2 regions of the Enterococcus bulliens genome follow, and region 2 is predicted to be linked to the other one. Evidence: riboswitches for the same ligand, from Rfam matches in the RefSeq annotation. Region 2 holds a riboswitch; the other holds the start of a gene.
The links. A riboswitch is a leader RNA that binds a small molecule or an ion and turns the genes downstream of it on or off. The one in region 2 is predicted to bind thiamine pyrophosphate.

Region 1 (7,625 bases), on a different contig from region 2:
TTGATAAATCTGGCAGCTGAAAGTTGTGCACCCGTCATTACCTGTTTATCTGGTAGGCTCGGATGATTCAAAATAAAACTAAACTCGCCAGCTTGAAAATTTTTTCCTTCCAAAAGTTTCCCATCAACTAATAAACCACCACCGACACCAGTCCCTAATGTCAGACCGACTGCTTGTCTAATACCTTGTAAACTACCTAGCCAATATTCACCTAAAATCGCAGCTTTACCATCATTTTGAATAGCAACCGGTAACGTACAGCCGATTTTTTCAAAAAAGTCCGCAAATGAAAAGTGATCTAAAAAAGTCAATGAACCTCCATGATAAACTATTTTTGTCGTGGTATCGATCTTTCCGGGACAACTGATTCCCACTCCCTGACAAGTATCTGGTAGTTCATTTAAGATATTCTCGATACACGTTAAAAATTGTTGTTTTGTTTTCGGTGTATCGGTCGTCTTCACATCAGAAAGTTCACCTTCTTTAGTAATATATGCTTGTTTGATCTGAGTCCCGCCAATATCCAATGCACAGTACATCAAACCGCCTCCTTTTCTTACTACTTTAGCGAAAAAAAAAGAAGCAATCAAGTTTCCTTGATTGCTTCTTTGAACGATCGACTTAATGATATAGATCAAAACGACCTTTAGCGAATACTTCTTTAAATCCACCAGTTTCCATTAATGATTTGTTTTCAATCATTTTCTTCACGAATGAAGCTGGATATCCTTTGATTCCAGTATTTCCAACCATACCAAATGCATGCGTATTTCCGATTGAAGCTACAGAACCTTGAGATTTAAACGTAAATTCTTGTGTTGCTTGACCATTTAATTGGTTCAAGATGTTTTTAGCAGCGTGTGTTCCCATTTTCAAAGCGATTTGTGCAGTTGTTGGGTAAGGACGATTTGATTCTTTATCCATTACAGCAGACACATCACCAATTAGATAAACATCGTTGTGATTTGGATCAGTCAAGTCAGCATTGACCATTACGCGGCCACGACGTTCTTCAAATCCAGATTCACCGATTACCGTGCTTCCGCTAACACCTGTTGTCCAGATGATCGTAGCAGCTTCTAGTTCACCCATTGTTTCGTCTTTACCGTCTTGGTAGACAACTGTTTCAGGTTTGATTGCTTTGATTGCTTTACCAGTCATTAATTTAACATCCCATTTAGCTAAGTGATCTAAACAGTAATTTGTTAAATCATCGTTGAACATTGGTAAGATTGTTGGGGCAGCTTCGACACAGAAAATTTCGATTTCTTTTGGATCTACGCCAGCGATTTTTGCATAACGTGGACGTGCTTCTACTAAAGAACCAACTAATTCGATACCAGTAAATCCAGCACCACAAACAACTAATTTTAGATATTTTTTATCTTTTGTTTGTTTGTATTTTGCCATGCTTGCTAAAATGTGCTCATGGATTTTGTTAGCTGAATCAATAGTTACCATCTCTAAAGCATTTTCTTCAGCACCTTCGATTCCAAATGTTTCAGAACGGAAACCTAAAGAAACGATCAAGTAATCATAATGGATTGGTGATCCATTTTTTAATGTTACTTCTTTTTTGTCTGCATCAATTTTTTCAACGCGGTCTTGCACAAAAGTAGTTACTTTTGGATTCACTACGTCTTTGATTGGATAGCAAATTTTTTCTTTTGGTTGTGTCCCAGCAGCTACTTCATGTAGATAAGTTGCTTCATAATGGTAATCATTTTGATCCACTAATGTAATATGGAAATCTCCAGCTTTTTTCTGCAAAGTTTTTAAGGCCATTAAGCCTGCATAACCTGCACCTAAAATCGTCACTTCTTTCACGATTCGTCCCTCTTCTTTCTATAATAAAAATTAAATTAAGATACCCAACAGATAAGTTAGTACTTGCACAGCCGATCCGACAGCTAAAATACGAATAGCACAGATAAATGTTTCTCTTTTCACTTGTTTTGCTAAAAACAGTTTCGTTTGTTTGTAAACAAAAGGCACAATCACTAGTGATAATAAAACTGTTACAGGTGCCAATTGCAATAGTACAGACGCAATAATTCCTATAAATGCAAACAGATTAAAAAACACAAATAAATTTAATGAACCTTTTCGTCCTAAATAATGTGCTAATGTATACCGTTTATTCTTCTCATCTTCTTCCATATCACATGTGTTATTTGCAAGCATTAAGTTTGCAATCCACAGTGTATTCGGCAATGCTATAATAAAAATACTGGAAATACTTGAAAAATTCCATTCAAACGATTCATACGTGTTTAAGTACACACAAATCAATGAGATCATAAAGCCCATGGTAAACCCAGAGAAAAACTCGCCTAAAGGCAAGCTAGACAAAGGTCTAGGACCAGATGAATAAAAAATTCCTACTAAGTAACAGTATAATCCCATCCAAAAAAGTGGCCAGCCAACAAAATACGCAAGGGTCAATCCCATAATTGCGGAAACGATAATCATACTGGTCATCAGCCAGAACACCAAGCGAACCGATAGATTTTCCCGACCAATAATATTGGTTTTTTCGCGATAATCATGAACATCTGTTGCGTGATGGTAATCGTTATAGTTGTCGAGCATATCGACGGCCATATTGAATAAAAACATTGCAAGAAAATAAATTAGAACAAATCCGAGATGAATGGACCGGTAATGATACCAACTATAACACAATCCGATCAAAAATGGTAACACACTTGCGGTTTTTGCTTTAAATTCTACTAATTCTAAGAATACTTTTAATGACATACGCTTCTCCTTTCATTGAATTGTTACAAGTTGTATAAAATTAGCCAATTTGATAGAAAATAAGGTAGAATATGACTATCCTATTATAACTACCGAAAGGGCTGTATTATGCACTCATACTGGAACGATTATCCTACAATTCAGAGCAAACTCCAAGTCGTTTGCTCAATTTTAGAAGAACACATGACGATTCGTAACAAAGAAATCCAAGAAACTTTGGTTGAATTTAGCCGCGCAGGTGGCAAATACCTTCGTCCAGCCTTCTTTTTTTTATTTGCTGAATTGGGAGATAGTACAAAACAAGACAAAGACCGCTTAGCAAAAATTGCGGCATCAATTGAATTACTTCACATGGCAACATTGATCCATGATGATATTATCGATGATTCTCCACTACGTCGTGGTGTGATCACTGTACAATCGCACTATGGTAAAGACGTAGCTGTCTATACTGGGGATTTACTATTTACTTTATTTTTTGAGTTACTGATCGATACGATGAACGGCTCACCATTTATGCAAACCAACGCTCAAGCAATGAAACAATTGCTACTAGGTGAACTTGATCAAATGAACAACCGCTTTAAAGAAAATGAAACGATCGAAGATTATGTTCAAAGCGTCGATGGTAAAACGGCGGAATTATTTTGGTTAGCTTGCTTAGAAGGGGCTCATTTTGGGCAAACTTCACAAGAAATCGAAAAATTAGCTGGTGAGATCGGCCGCAATATCGGGATCGCATTCCAAGTTTATGATGATATCTTAGACTACACGGCTGATGAAGAAGTCTTACAAAAACCGGTTTTAGAAGATTTAGCGCAAGGTGTCTACACTGTGCCGCTACTGTTAGCAAAATCAGAGCACGCAGAAGCATTTAAACCTTTGTTAGACAAAAAGGAACAACTGACACCAGAAGATGCCAAACAAGTAGCCAAACTTGTTCATCACTATGATGGTGTAGAAAAAGCCAAAGCCTTTGCTAGAGATTATACTGAGCGAGCATTAAACGGTATTCAACAATTACCACAAGGTCCTGCTCGTGACCAAATCGAAAAACTAACCCGACAATTACTTGAACGTAATTATTAATTGTCCATTATCTTTACCTTTGTGAAAAAATGAACCGAGAGCGATCGCTCTCGGTTCATTTTATTTTGGCTGAAAAATATGACTAATCTTTAATAAAATCAATACGGCAATCATCGTAACCAGTGCTGTTGCTAGTCCACTGGCACCATTCATTACAAGTGAGAAGAGCCACGGCTTCATTCCCCAAAGAGCATAAGCTCCCCAAAAGATCCAACCCGCGATAAAATGAAAAATGTAACGTACAAATGTGCCTAAAAACACACCTTGAATTGCGGCGATCGTTACTTGATGACGGTTATCTCGTGTTAAGCCATTTTGCAGTTTAACTGCATATATCCCGGCTAATCCCAGACAAGCATCTGCTATTGGGTATTCTAGTACGACTTGAACCGGTGTTAAGAAATAAGCTATCCCTGTTACAAAATGCAATAATCCCCAAACAAGTCCTGCCGCCATTCCTGCTTTGACTCCACGTCTCAAAGCAAATACGATCAGTGGGATCTGACCTAAAGATATTGAAAAACTACTGCCGATATTTAGTGGAATAAAAGACAACACGATTCCCAGTGCTGCCATGATCGTTCCTTCCACCCATATCCGATTTTTTTGTTGCAAAAAAAGTCCTCCTTTGTCTGAATCCACAAAGGAGGACACATTTATGTCACTCTCACAATCCCTACGTTCGCATGATCGAAACAGGTTCAGAGGGTTTAGAGCACTGCTCATTCTCAGCCCAGATGGACTCCCCTTTGTGAATCATTCAATTTTTTTGTTCCTAGATAGCATAACATAATGATAAAAAAGCGCAAGTTATTTTGAATTCAACACGTTATTACTTGCTGCGGCCAGACTTGCTAATAAGTTTTCACCCGATTCCATTGTATCGTTATCCGCAGATAGGATCGCCACCAAATACGGTGTATCATTACTTGGGACTTGTCCGATACTATTGACGATCCACGTTTCACTACCATCTTCTTTTTCATCATTTAACCAGCCATTTTTTAAGGCAACATTCTCAGAAAGTGTGCCGATCCCAAAACGTTGCTCATCAGAAACATTTCGCATCAACTCTTGGATCTGAGCTTGTTCGTCTTTTGTTAAATAATCAGAAGTCTCAAAAACAGTCCGTAACAACTTGATTTGATCACTTGCTGTCGTTTGAGTCAATCCCCAACTCTCTTCATCGACTTTCGTATCGTTCATATTCAAGGTATCAAACATAGCTTGTAACGCAGTTAAACCACCTGCTTTTTCATCTAATAAATAGGTTGTATCCTCGTTGTCGCTATCTTCGATCATTGAACGTAAAGGCTCTAAGTCATCTTCATCAAGGGTCTCCCCATTTTCACGGATCGTATGCAATAAAAGGGTCGCGACAGCTACTTTGACGATACTTGCGGTATAAAAATGCTCGTTACTATTTTGATCAGTAATCAATTGACCATCTGCCCAAATCGCGATACTTACTGGATTTTTTTGTTCGGTTAAAATTGGTTGCCAAGCATTTTTCAAACGCGTCTCTAGCGTGTCCGTCGTTTTTGCCAATTCGTTTTCTTGCTTAGTATCAGTCGCTTTTTTCGTCGTTTGAAATAAACGATGAACCGCTACGACTTTAGGAATATGTAGTTGGCTAACGACTAGTGTCGCACTCAACCAAAAACACATCGTCAATACTAAATAGAGCGACAAACGGTTACGAAAATGATATTTTTTAGCGAGCACTGTTTGAACGACTAAAAGCACTAGCGCTAAAATCAATAAAAAACTAATAAACCAATAGGAGATCATCAGATATACTACTAAAAGACCGATGATACTAATCCCAGTCCATTTTAAATACTTGTTAATACAGGTCATACCTCTCTAAATGCACACTGTTTTTCATGATCATTGACCATTCCTACAGCTTGCATGAACGAGTAGCTCGTTGTGGGTCCAACAAATTTAAAGCCTCGTTTTTTTAATTCCTTACTCAAAAAAAGCGCCGTCTCTTTAGGGTCGGGCATATAGACCGTAAATGTTGCAAAATAAGTCGCCAAATCACCAAATGTTACTTGTAATTCTTGTGCGGCTTGTGCGTTTGCAATTACGGCTTCGATTTTTTTACGGTGACGTATGATCCCTTGATTTTCCATCAGTTCATCGACTTTTTCAGGGGTGAGTTGTGCGATTTCTGGAATCGACCAGTTCGCAAATGCTGCGGTAAAATTAGCCCGTTTTTTTAGGATCGTTGACCAACTTAGGCCAGACTGCATCAATTCAAGAGTCAGTGCTTCAAACAATGCTTCATCTGTTTGATGGACTTTTCCCCATTCTGTATCATGGTAAGCTTGTTCGATTGGATCCTCTTTTACCCATTGACAACGATAGACCATGGTAACTCCTCCTTATAGCTCAGATACTCTCTTGATTATAGCAAGTTTCTATGAAAAAATCGTGACGAAAGCTTTAGAAAAACATGACAAAAAAACGCTAACTTCTCCATTGAATGAGAAGCTAACGTTTGATCTAGTGGGTAAAATAGCTCGCGATTTTATCGCCAGTCCATTGAATGATCTGCACTAATATGACAAGAAGTAAAATGACACTCAACAAGACACCAGTTTCATAGCGATTGTACCCGTATTGAATCGCCAAGTCACCGATCCCACCGGCTCCGATCGTACCGACCATCGCCGAGTATCCCAATAAACTAATGATCGTAAGTACGATTCCGCGGATCAATGCTGGCAGACTTTCTGGTAACAATACATTGAAAATGATTTGAGGGATCGTAGCCCCTTGTGCCACACTAGCTTCTAAAACTCCTGGATCGATATCTGCAAAAGCTCCTTCGGCGATTCGGGCAAAAAAAGGAATCGCCGCAATCGATAAAGCAAGCGCACCACCCAATGGCGTATACGGATCTTTTAAAATCAAGGCTAATACTGGCAATAACGTCACTAGTAAAATCAAGAATGGCAAAGAACGGATCGCATTGACAATGAATCCTGCGATTCGATGTAAGGCCCGATTTTTGATAAATAGTTCATGACTTGCTAAAAAAAGAAGTAAGCCGACCAAACCACCAACTACTACACCAACGATCGTTGAGATACCAACCATTTCTGCCGTTTCTAACAAAGCTTTTGGCAAATATAATCGTAAAATTTCTGACGTACTTTCCATCAAGCGACCTCCTTAATAATCGTACATTGCGCTACACGATCTGCTAGTACTTCTAAAACCGAAGCTTTATATTTTGTCTCGGCTTGCAAATGAACGAGTAAGATTCCGATCGCTTGACCTTTGATATATTCGATCTTTCCATGCACGATGCTGATTGTGACCGGAAATTGTTTGGAGATTTCCGAGATAAGTGGTTCCAGTGCAAATGTCCCTTGATACCGTAGTTCGATCAAAGTTCCTGTTGACAGTTGCTGATCTAACTCTTCTGGAAAATCTAGATCAAAATATCGTCCGACTAATCGCTTAGTTAATTCATGTGTGGGTGTAGCAAATAAGTGATACGTTTCTGCTAGTTCAACGATTTCACCATTTTCCATAACTGCCATCCGATCAAATAAGCGATGGGCCACTTCTAATTCATGGGTGATAAATACGATCGTCAAGTTTAACCGTTGATTGATCTTTTTTAGTAATTTTAAGATTTCTTCTGTCGTTTCGACGTCTAGTGCACTCGTCGCTTCGTCACAAAGTAAAATCTCAGGATCATTGATCAAAGCTCTGGCGATACCGATCCGTTGCTTTTGACCACCAGATAGTTCATTAGG
Region 2 (7,625 bases):
GGATGAAAGTAATCTAGAAACTGCAAGTGAAGGTAGTGGTGTAATCTACAAAAAAGACGGAAAAACTGCCTATATCGTAACAAATAATCACGTAGTTGAAGGACAAAGTGAACTTGAAGTGTTATTAGCTGATGGTACTAAAGTCAAAGCTGAATTAGTCGGAACGGATGCCTATACCGACTTAGCTGTACTTAAAATCGATTCTGATAAAGTCACAACGGTCGCAGATTTTGGTGATTCAGCAAGTCTTAAAGTCGGCGAACCTGCTATTGCGATCGGTTCTCCTCTAGGTTCTGAATATGCGAACTCTGTAACAGAAGGAATCATCTCTTCATTAAACCGCCAAGTAACGAGTACAAATGATGAAGGACAACAAGTCAACATCAATGCGATCCAAACAGATGCTGCGATCAACCCAGGAAACTCTGGTGGCCCACTGATCAATATCAAAGGACAAGTCATCGGGATCAACTCAAGTAAAATCGCAAGCTCTGGTACTTCTAGTGGTGTGAGCGTTGAAGGTATGGGATTTGCGATTCCAAGTAACGATGTAGTAACCGTGATCAATCAACTAGAAAAAAATGGTAAAATCAGTCGTCCAGCACTCGGTGTATCGATGTATGATTTAAGCTCGATTTCTTCTGAGCAACAAGAACAAGTCTTGAAAGTACCTAGTTCAGTGAAAAGCGGTGTTGTCGTATTAAGCGTCGCAAATGGCACACCTGCTGAAAAAGCTGGTCTAGAAAAATACGATGTGATCACAAAAATCGATGGTGAAGAAATCTCAAATACAACTGAATTAAGAGCAGCTCTCTATAAAAAAGCAGTTGGTGATAAGATGGAAATCACTTTCTACCGTGGTGATCAAGAAAAAACTGTGACAGTTGAACTAAGTGTCGATCAATCGATCTTAAATCAATCAAACAGCAATACAAATTCAAATAATACCATTCCAGGTCAATAAAAAATTAGGCTGTGACAGAAGTGGGCAGCTCTAAAAAATAAGCCGCATTATTCCGATAATAGATTCGTCTATTTCGGTAATGATGCGGCTTATTTTTAAAAGAGCTACTTCCGGAACACCGTTTATTCGATTTATAGGAGATGTGATAGATTTTTGTCACATCCCTATTTTTTGTCTAATTTCCGATAAAATCCCATTTGTTTCCATATAGATCTTCAATGATCTTAAAAATCGTACGCCATTTGCCTTTAGTTGTTTTGCCTTTAGTTGTGCATATTCTTCTTCAAATGCTTCAGTTTGTAAAAATAGAAAAACATCATCACCTGCTTGCCGTCCAACTAGAGCTTGTTCTTCTGGTGTCTTCGCTTGTTTGATCAATAGACGCATCGCTGTTGTTTTATTTGGAGCCACTAGTACAAAACGACGGTCATATTCTACTTGTACTTCATCCTGTAAAAGAACGAATCCCCATTTTTCGGTAAAATAAGCAATCGCCTCATCATAATCTTTTGCCATATAGGTAACGGTTTGAATATCCATTTATTTCACTCCTTGATTCGTTTTACTGCTTTTGTAATATCATACTGCTTTGTGATCGCAGAGACTACTGCAATTCCACTCGCACCCATCTTGCGTAACGCACGTTGATTCTCACCATTGATCCCACCAATCGCGACTACAGGTAAGTTAGGATATGTTTGACAGATCGCTGCTAAAAAATCCGGTGAACTTTGGATACCATCTTTTTTTGTGGTCGTTTCATAGATTGGACCAATCCCCACATAATCGACATGCTGTGCGATCGCTTGTTTGGCTTGAGCGTTCGTGTGTACCGATAGGCCAATTTTTAAATGTGGGGCCTTTTGACGAATGACAGCTACTGCTAAATCATCTTGACCGACATGAATACCATCTGCATCTACCATTAATGCTAATTCTAGATCATCGTTTACAAAAAAAGGCACATCATATTGTGTACATAGTTTTCGACATGATTTAGCAAATACGATTTTTTTAGTACCAGTTAAAGCTATTGGGCCTTTTTCACGTAATTGGACACAGGTTATCCCAGCTTTTAAAGCTTGCTCTAAAAGATTAAGTGGCTCATGATAGAAACAGTCTGGTGTTCCAAAAACCAAATAATTAGCTAAATAGTTGGACATCGACATCGCCTCCTGTCTTTTTATAGGCAAAGTGATTGGTCGGTCCATGACCGTGACCTAGATGCAGAGAATGAAAAATCGCGCGATCAATAAATCTTTTGGCTTCGATGATTGCTGTTTTGACAGACATCCCCTGTGCTAAATGTGCCGTGATTGCAGCTGAAAATGTACAGCCAGTCCCGTGTGTATGTGCTGTTTCGTAACGTGGTGTCAGCAAACGATACGGTGCTTCATGTACTGAAAACACGATATCGATTGCTTGTTTTCCGATTGCATGCCCGCCTTTCATGACGACTGTTTCGACACCTAACTGGAGTATTTTTTCTGCTGCTTGTTGTAGACTCCGATCATCAGTAATCTGGATTCCAGTAATGATCTCAGCTTCTGGCAAATTCGGAGTACAAATCGTTGCAAGTGGTAAGAGCTTCGTTTTTAAAGCTTCGATTGCTTCTAATTGTAATAAACTTGCTCCACCTTTAGCGACCATCACAGGATCCACTACGATCGGTACTTCTTTGGCTTCTAGCTTACTGGCTACAAGTTCAATGATTGTTTCATCAAACAACATCCCTATTTTATAAGCTTTGATCAAAAAGTCTGTTTGGATCGCATCTAACTGCGCTGCAATAATCGCAGGACTTGAAGCTTCAATTTGTTCGACACCTAATGTATTTTGCGCGGTTACAGCCGTGAGGACCGACGTGCCATATACGCCTGCTTCTTGAAACGTTTTGAGATCCGCTTGAATCCCTGCACCACCACCACTATCAGACCCAGCTATCGTACAAGCACATTTAATCATGTTCCACCTCCGCACGAATCGCTAGACCATTGATGATCTGGATCATTCCACTGCCTAAGTTTTTGATTGAAGTCACAATCGCTTTGTACTCTTCACAAATCGTTGCACACGTGCTTAATGCTTCTTTTTTATCAATACTTGCAATTCCAGCAGCTAGTAAAGCACTCAGCAAACAACCTGTTCCCGTAATCCGTGTGATAAGTGTATTCCCGCCTTTGATCAATTGGACTATATCGCCATCGGTCACCAAGTCACTAGCTCCCGTTACGACTACAATGCACCCATACTGCCTAGCTACTCGTTTTGCAATCACTTCACAATCAAATTCTCCTTGACCACTATCGACACCCTTTGTCAGCCAAGGTTCACGCGCAATCGTCGCAAGTTCGCCTTGATTGCATCGTAGTACACTGATTTGAGTATTTCTCAATAGGTCTTCGACAAAAGTAAAACGAAATGAACTAGCACCGATACCAACTGGATCTAATACGACTGGGATTAGCTTTTGATTGGCCGTTTTGACGGCAAGTTTCATCGCTATTCTTGTTTGAGCTGTCATCGTCCCGATATTGATCAATACGCCTTGTGCCAAGCTCGTGATCTCAGGCACTTCTAATGGTTCATCGGTCATGATCGGTGAGGCATTTACTGCGAGTAAGGCATTGGCAGTTTGCGTCATAACGACTTGATTGGTTAAACAGTGGATCAAGGGGGTGGCAGCAAAAATTGCTTGAAGACTCATACGGTCACCTCCTGATGTAACGGCATCGCAAAGAATAATACTTCATCGATCATACTTTGCGTAAAATATGGGACACAACTTTCAAGCGTACATTGCTCGAGCTGACAAAAGTCTGCCAATCGTGCTTCTTGTAGCTGTTGGATTTGTTTAGCTTCTGTCGTCTGATATAACGAAAACCATTCACGATACAAAGGTTCTTGAATCGTATCTAATCTAACGTCTTGTGCAAGCTGTTGATAAATAAATGGACAGGCTAATAACGACGCATAGATATACGCATGATTGTTAGTAGCTAAACTAGCGTATAAATGCTCGATATAGCGTGTCGTAATCGAATCCGAAACGTAGTCTACTTGGGGGAGTTCACTTAACGCACGTCTTTGGAATATTTCTTCTTTTTCTTTCACTTCTAAGATCATATCATCGATAAAGCCATGATATTTTTTGGGTAATGATCGTTGCCATTTTTGTAAACAAATAACGTAATGCTTGAGGTACTCTTGATCTTGCCGTAAATAATATGCAAAGCTAACTTTTTGTAAAGTCGATTCCTTTACTTGTGTGACAAATGGATGTGTCAAACACATCTGGTAAGGTGTTTGGGCATCTGATACTGCCAATGAATAAAACATGTTTTTCCTCCTTGATTTGGAAGACGCAAGCAATTACTCCCTACGCCAGTCTTAACTGCCAGGTTCTAAGGGTCAGGTTTTAACCTTCTCAACTAAATAGTCCCCCCGTAATAAAAAAATTGCGAAAAAAAAGCTCTCCATCAATAAATGGAGAGCGCAAAGTTTACTCAAATAAGGTGAGTGATCCAAACTTCTGCTCCCTACGTCAGTGTTAACTGTCAGGTTCTAAGGGTCAGGTTTTAACCTTCTCAACTATAAAAGTCCCCCCGCAATGATTTTACTAATGTCTACCTTACTATAGTCACTCTAAAAACACAAGTCGCTATTGACCGACTGGGAATGCTTCACCTACAACAGCATCTTGTGGTAACTCTAAGATTCCACGTTTTTTCGGTGCGTCTTTTAGGTGTAATTCTTTAGCAGAACATACCATCCCAAAGCTTTCAACACCACGTAATTCACCAGGCCAGATCAATAGGCCATCAGGCATCATCGCACCTGGTTTAGCGACAACGACTTTTAATCCTTGACGAATGTTGGGTGCACCACAAACGATTTGTAATTCCTTGTTGTTATCGATCTCAATTTTAGTAATCGATAAATGATCACTATCTTCATGAGGTACGCATTCTTTTACAAATCCCACGACAAATTTCGGTTCGTGATCAGGTGTTAATTGTTCTGTGAATCCTTCTTCTTGTAACCAAGTATTTAAGACAGTCACTTGATCGTCTGTTAAATAGACTTGACCACGCTCATCGATCGTTAATTTTTCTGAAATGTTAAAGAAATTCCAGCCGATGATTCGTCCATCTTCGGTTGTTAATTTTGCGATATCACCTTTACGTTCTGTTTGTTGTTCCATGCCCTTATCGTCTTCTAAAATCGTTAATAATGTATCGCTGACATGTTCTTTATTGTATGCAAAAATCATTTTCGTTCCTCCTAAAATCTATTCTTCGTTTCATATCTTACCAAACTTTTACTTTGAATTCTCGTTTGATGCTAATTTTTTAATGTGAACTACTCATTGCTAAAGCAACAGAGCTTTTGGGAACAGAGCATACTTGATATTTAACTTTCTAAACAACAGCGGTGTCTCCTATTAACCATGGCATACTACATTGTTGATTGCAGGATGTCCCATACCAGTGCCTTTAACGTTAGGCAAACGCTTTGTTTAAGATGTTGATACTCGCATTGATATCTCTATCATGATGTGTTTCACAATGAGAACAAGTAAATTCACGAATATGTAGTGGTTTTTTACCAGTGTTCTCACCACATGAAGAACAAATTTGGCTCGTATAATGAGAGGAAACAATAACCAATTCTCTACCATACCAGTCACACTTGTATTGCAGCATGGACTTGATTTTCGCCCAAGATGCATCAGCTATGGAACGTGACAAATGATGGTTCTTCATCATGTTGGATACTTTTAACTCTTCAATCACGATGGTGTCGAATTGTTTTACTAAACCAGTCGTGTACTTTTGAAGATAGTCTTCTCTTTGGTTCATGATTTTCCGGTTAATTTCCGCCACCATGATACGAGCTTTTTCTAAGTTTTTAAACGAAGACAGCTCAAGCTCAATACCTTGTTCTTTGGCTAGACTAATTTGTTTTTTTGCTTGTATTCTACGTCTAGCAAGTTTTCGTTCCCAAAGCTTACGCTTTTTAGACAAAGTGCGTTCGAAATTTTTATTTGGTAATTGTACACCATTCGATTGTATTGCTAAATAAGAAATCCCTAAATCAATACCAATACAACGATTAGTCTTAGCTAATGTTGAAGGTTCATGTTCCACCTGAATGGTTGCCGTAAATGATCCGTTCGAATTTTTTCGAATAACAGCACTCTTGATTTTGCCATTGATACGGTGTAAGCCATTTGCTTTCACAAGACCTAGTTTTGGCAATCGAATCACATGGTCATCCACAACAGAAATATTATTGTTTACACAATTTGATTTGTAACTATGTTTAGGGTTTTTCTTCGATTTGAATCGAGGAAACTTTGTTTGTTTTTTGAAGAATCTTGAAAATGAGTCGTTTAGATCCGCAGAAGTATAAAGTAAGCTTGTACTTTCAGCGGATTTGATGAATGGAAATTCTAATTTCATAGCTTTAATCAAGTAGTTCATGCCGAATTTACCGATAAAATCACCACCATTTTTATGGCGTTCAATTTGCATGGCAAGTAATTGATTGTACACAAAGCGATTGATATGGAAATTAGATTCGATGAATTCAATTTGTTTTTGAGTAGGATATAGTTTAATTTTGATTCCTTTCAGTTTCATTATGGTTCATCTCCTTTACTCGTTGGTCATCAATATACTTCGCAATAGCATGTTCATTTATCGTTCCAATACTTTCAACAAAATAGCTTGGCGACCAAATCGGCAATATCATATAGTAATTGTTTCAAATCTGTTTCGATTTCACCTTTTAAGACTTTATTCCGATATTTGGTTCCCCAAATTAAATGGTAGTTTAAATTGTATACAGAAGTCCTACCATATGTTAATCGTTCCTTATCTTTCATATCAACACCTCTAGATAATTATACCATTACTATATGTAAAGTGAGAACAAAAGAACGGGAATTCATCGCGGCATTAAAATATCGAGTTTCCTTCCCGTTTAATAAAAAAAGAGGCTGTGACAGACTTTTGTCACAGCTCCTCTCAACTGTTATTCATCACGACTGACAACTAAAACGTCACAAGGTGCAGTTCGTGTCACATAACTTGCCACACTTCCCATCACAAAACGTTCTGTTGCATGTTTTCCTGATTGACCGACCATGATCAAGTCGATTTTGTATTCATTTGGTAAGTTTTTGGCTAATTCTTCCTTGGGTGAACCATAAGCGATAATTGCTTCTAAATCATGAAAATCGACGTGTTTGGCGTGTTCTTTGACTTCATTGATCATGACGCTACTAATCTCTTCTTCTTGATAAAGTTCTGATTCGCCAATACTTGAATAGCCCATGTAAGAAGCGACAGGTTGATCGACTACGTTTACGGCTATGACTTTTCCATGATTACGACGTGCGATCTCAATTGCTTTTTTGAACGCTTCTTCTGCATGTTTTGATCCATCGATTCCGACTAAAATCGTATGATACTCTTGTTCCATCTTTCTCACCTTTTCTTAGTTAATTGTATTGTTGATGAATGTTGTGATTTCCTCTTTTGTTTTGCGATCTTTATTGACTAAACGACCTAGTTCTTTGCCGTCTTTGATGATCACAAAACTTGGGATTCCTAAAATCGACCATTTACTAGCGACATCGATAAATTCATCGCGA

Region 1: it holds a riboswitch for thiamine pyrophosphate, as region 2 does, so the genes downstream of both, thiT (energy-coupled thiamine transporter ThiT) here and ACWOEC_RS06465 (TenA family protein) in region 2, are expected to answer to the same signal.

Annotation. Positions count from the first base shown of each region.
Region 1 is NZ_JBSMXK010000016.1:23,035-30,659, forward strand. It holds gene ACWOEC_RS08825 (ROK family protein) at 1-539, opposite strand, end outside; gene ACWOEC_RS08830 (NAD(P)/FAD-dependent oxidoreductase) at 622-1,827, opposite strand; gene ACWOEC_RS08835 (1,4-dihydroxy-2-naphthoate polyprenyltransferase) at 1,858-2,760, opposite strand; gene ACWOEC_RS08840 (polyprenyl synthetase family protein) at 2,869-3,849, shown strand; gene thiT (energy-coupled thiamine transporter ThiT) at 3,910-4,425, opposite strand; TPP riboswitch at 4,506-4,608, opposite strand; gene ACWOEC_RS08850 (serine hydrolase) at 4,660-5,709, opposite strand; gene ACWOEC_RS08855 (DNA-3-methyladenine glycosylase I) at 5,706-6,227, opposite strand; gene ACWOEC_RS08860 (methionine ABC transporter permease) at 6,361-7,020, opposite strand; gene ACWOEC_RS08865 (methionine ABC transporter ATP-binding protein) at 7,020-7,625, opposite strand, start outside.
Region 2 is NZ_JBSMXK010000010.1:1,839-9,463, forward strand. It holds gene ACWOEC_RS06440 (S1C family serine protease) at 1-964, shown strand, start outside; gene ACWOEC_RS06445 (VOC family protein) at 1,121-1,504, opposite strand; gene thiE (thiamine phosphate synthase) at 1,510-2,127, opposite strand; gene thiD (bifunctional hydroxymethylpyrimidine kinase/phosphomethylpyrimidine kinase) at 2,108-2,929, opposite strand; gene thiM (hydroxyethylthiazole kinase) at 2,922-3,671, opposite strand; gene ACWOEC_RS06465 (TenA family protein) at 3,668-4,303, opposite strand; TPP riboswitch at 4,324-4,420, opposite strand; TPP riboswitch at 4,484-4,581, opposite strand; gene ytpR (YtpR family tRNA-binding protein) at 4,626-5,237, opposite strand; gene ACWOEC_RS06475 (RNA-guided endonuclease TnpB family protein) at 5,467-6,609, opposite strand; partial or broken gene ACWOEC_RS06480 (transposase) at 6,584-6,854, opposite strand; gene ACWOEC_RS06485 (universal stress protein) at 7,004-7,453, opposite strand; gene ACWOEC_RS06490 (thioredoxin family protein) at 7,469-7,625, opposite strand, start outside.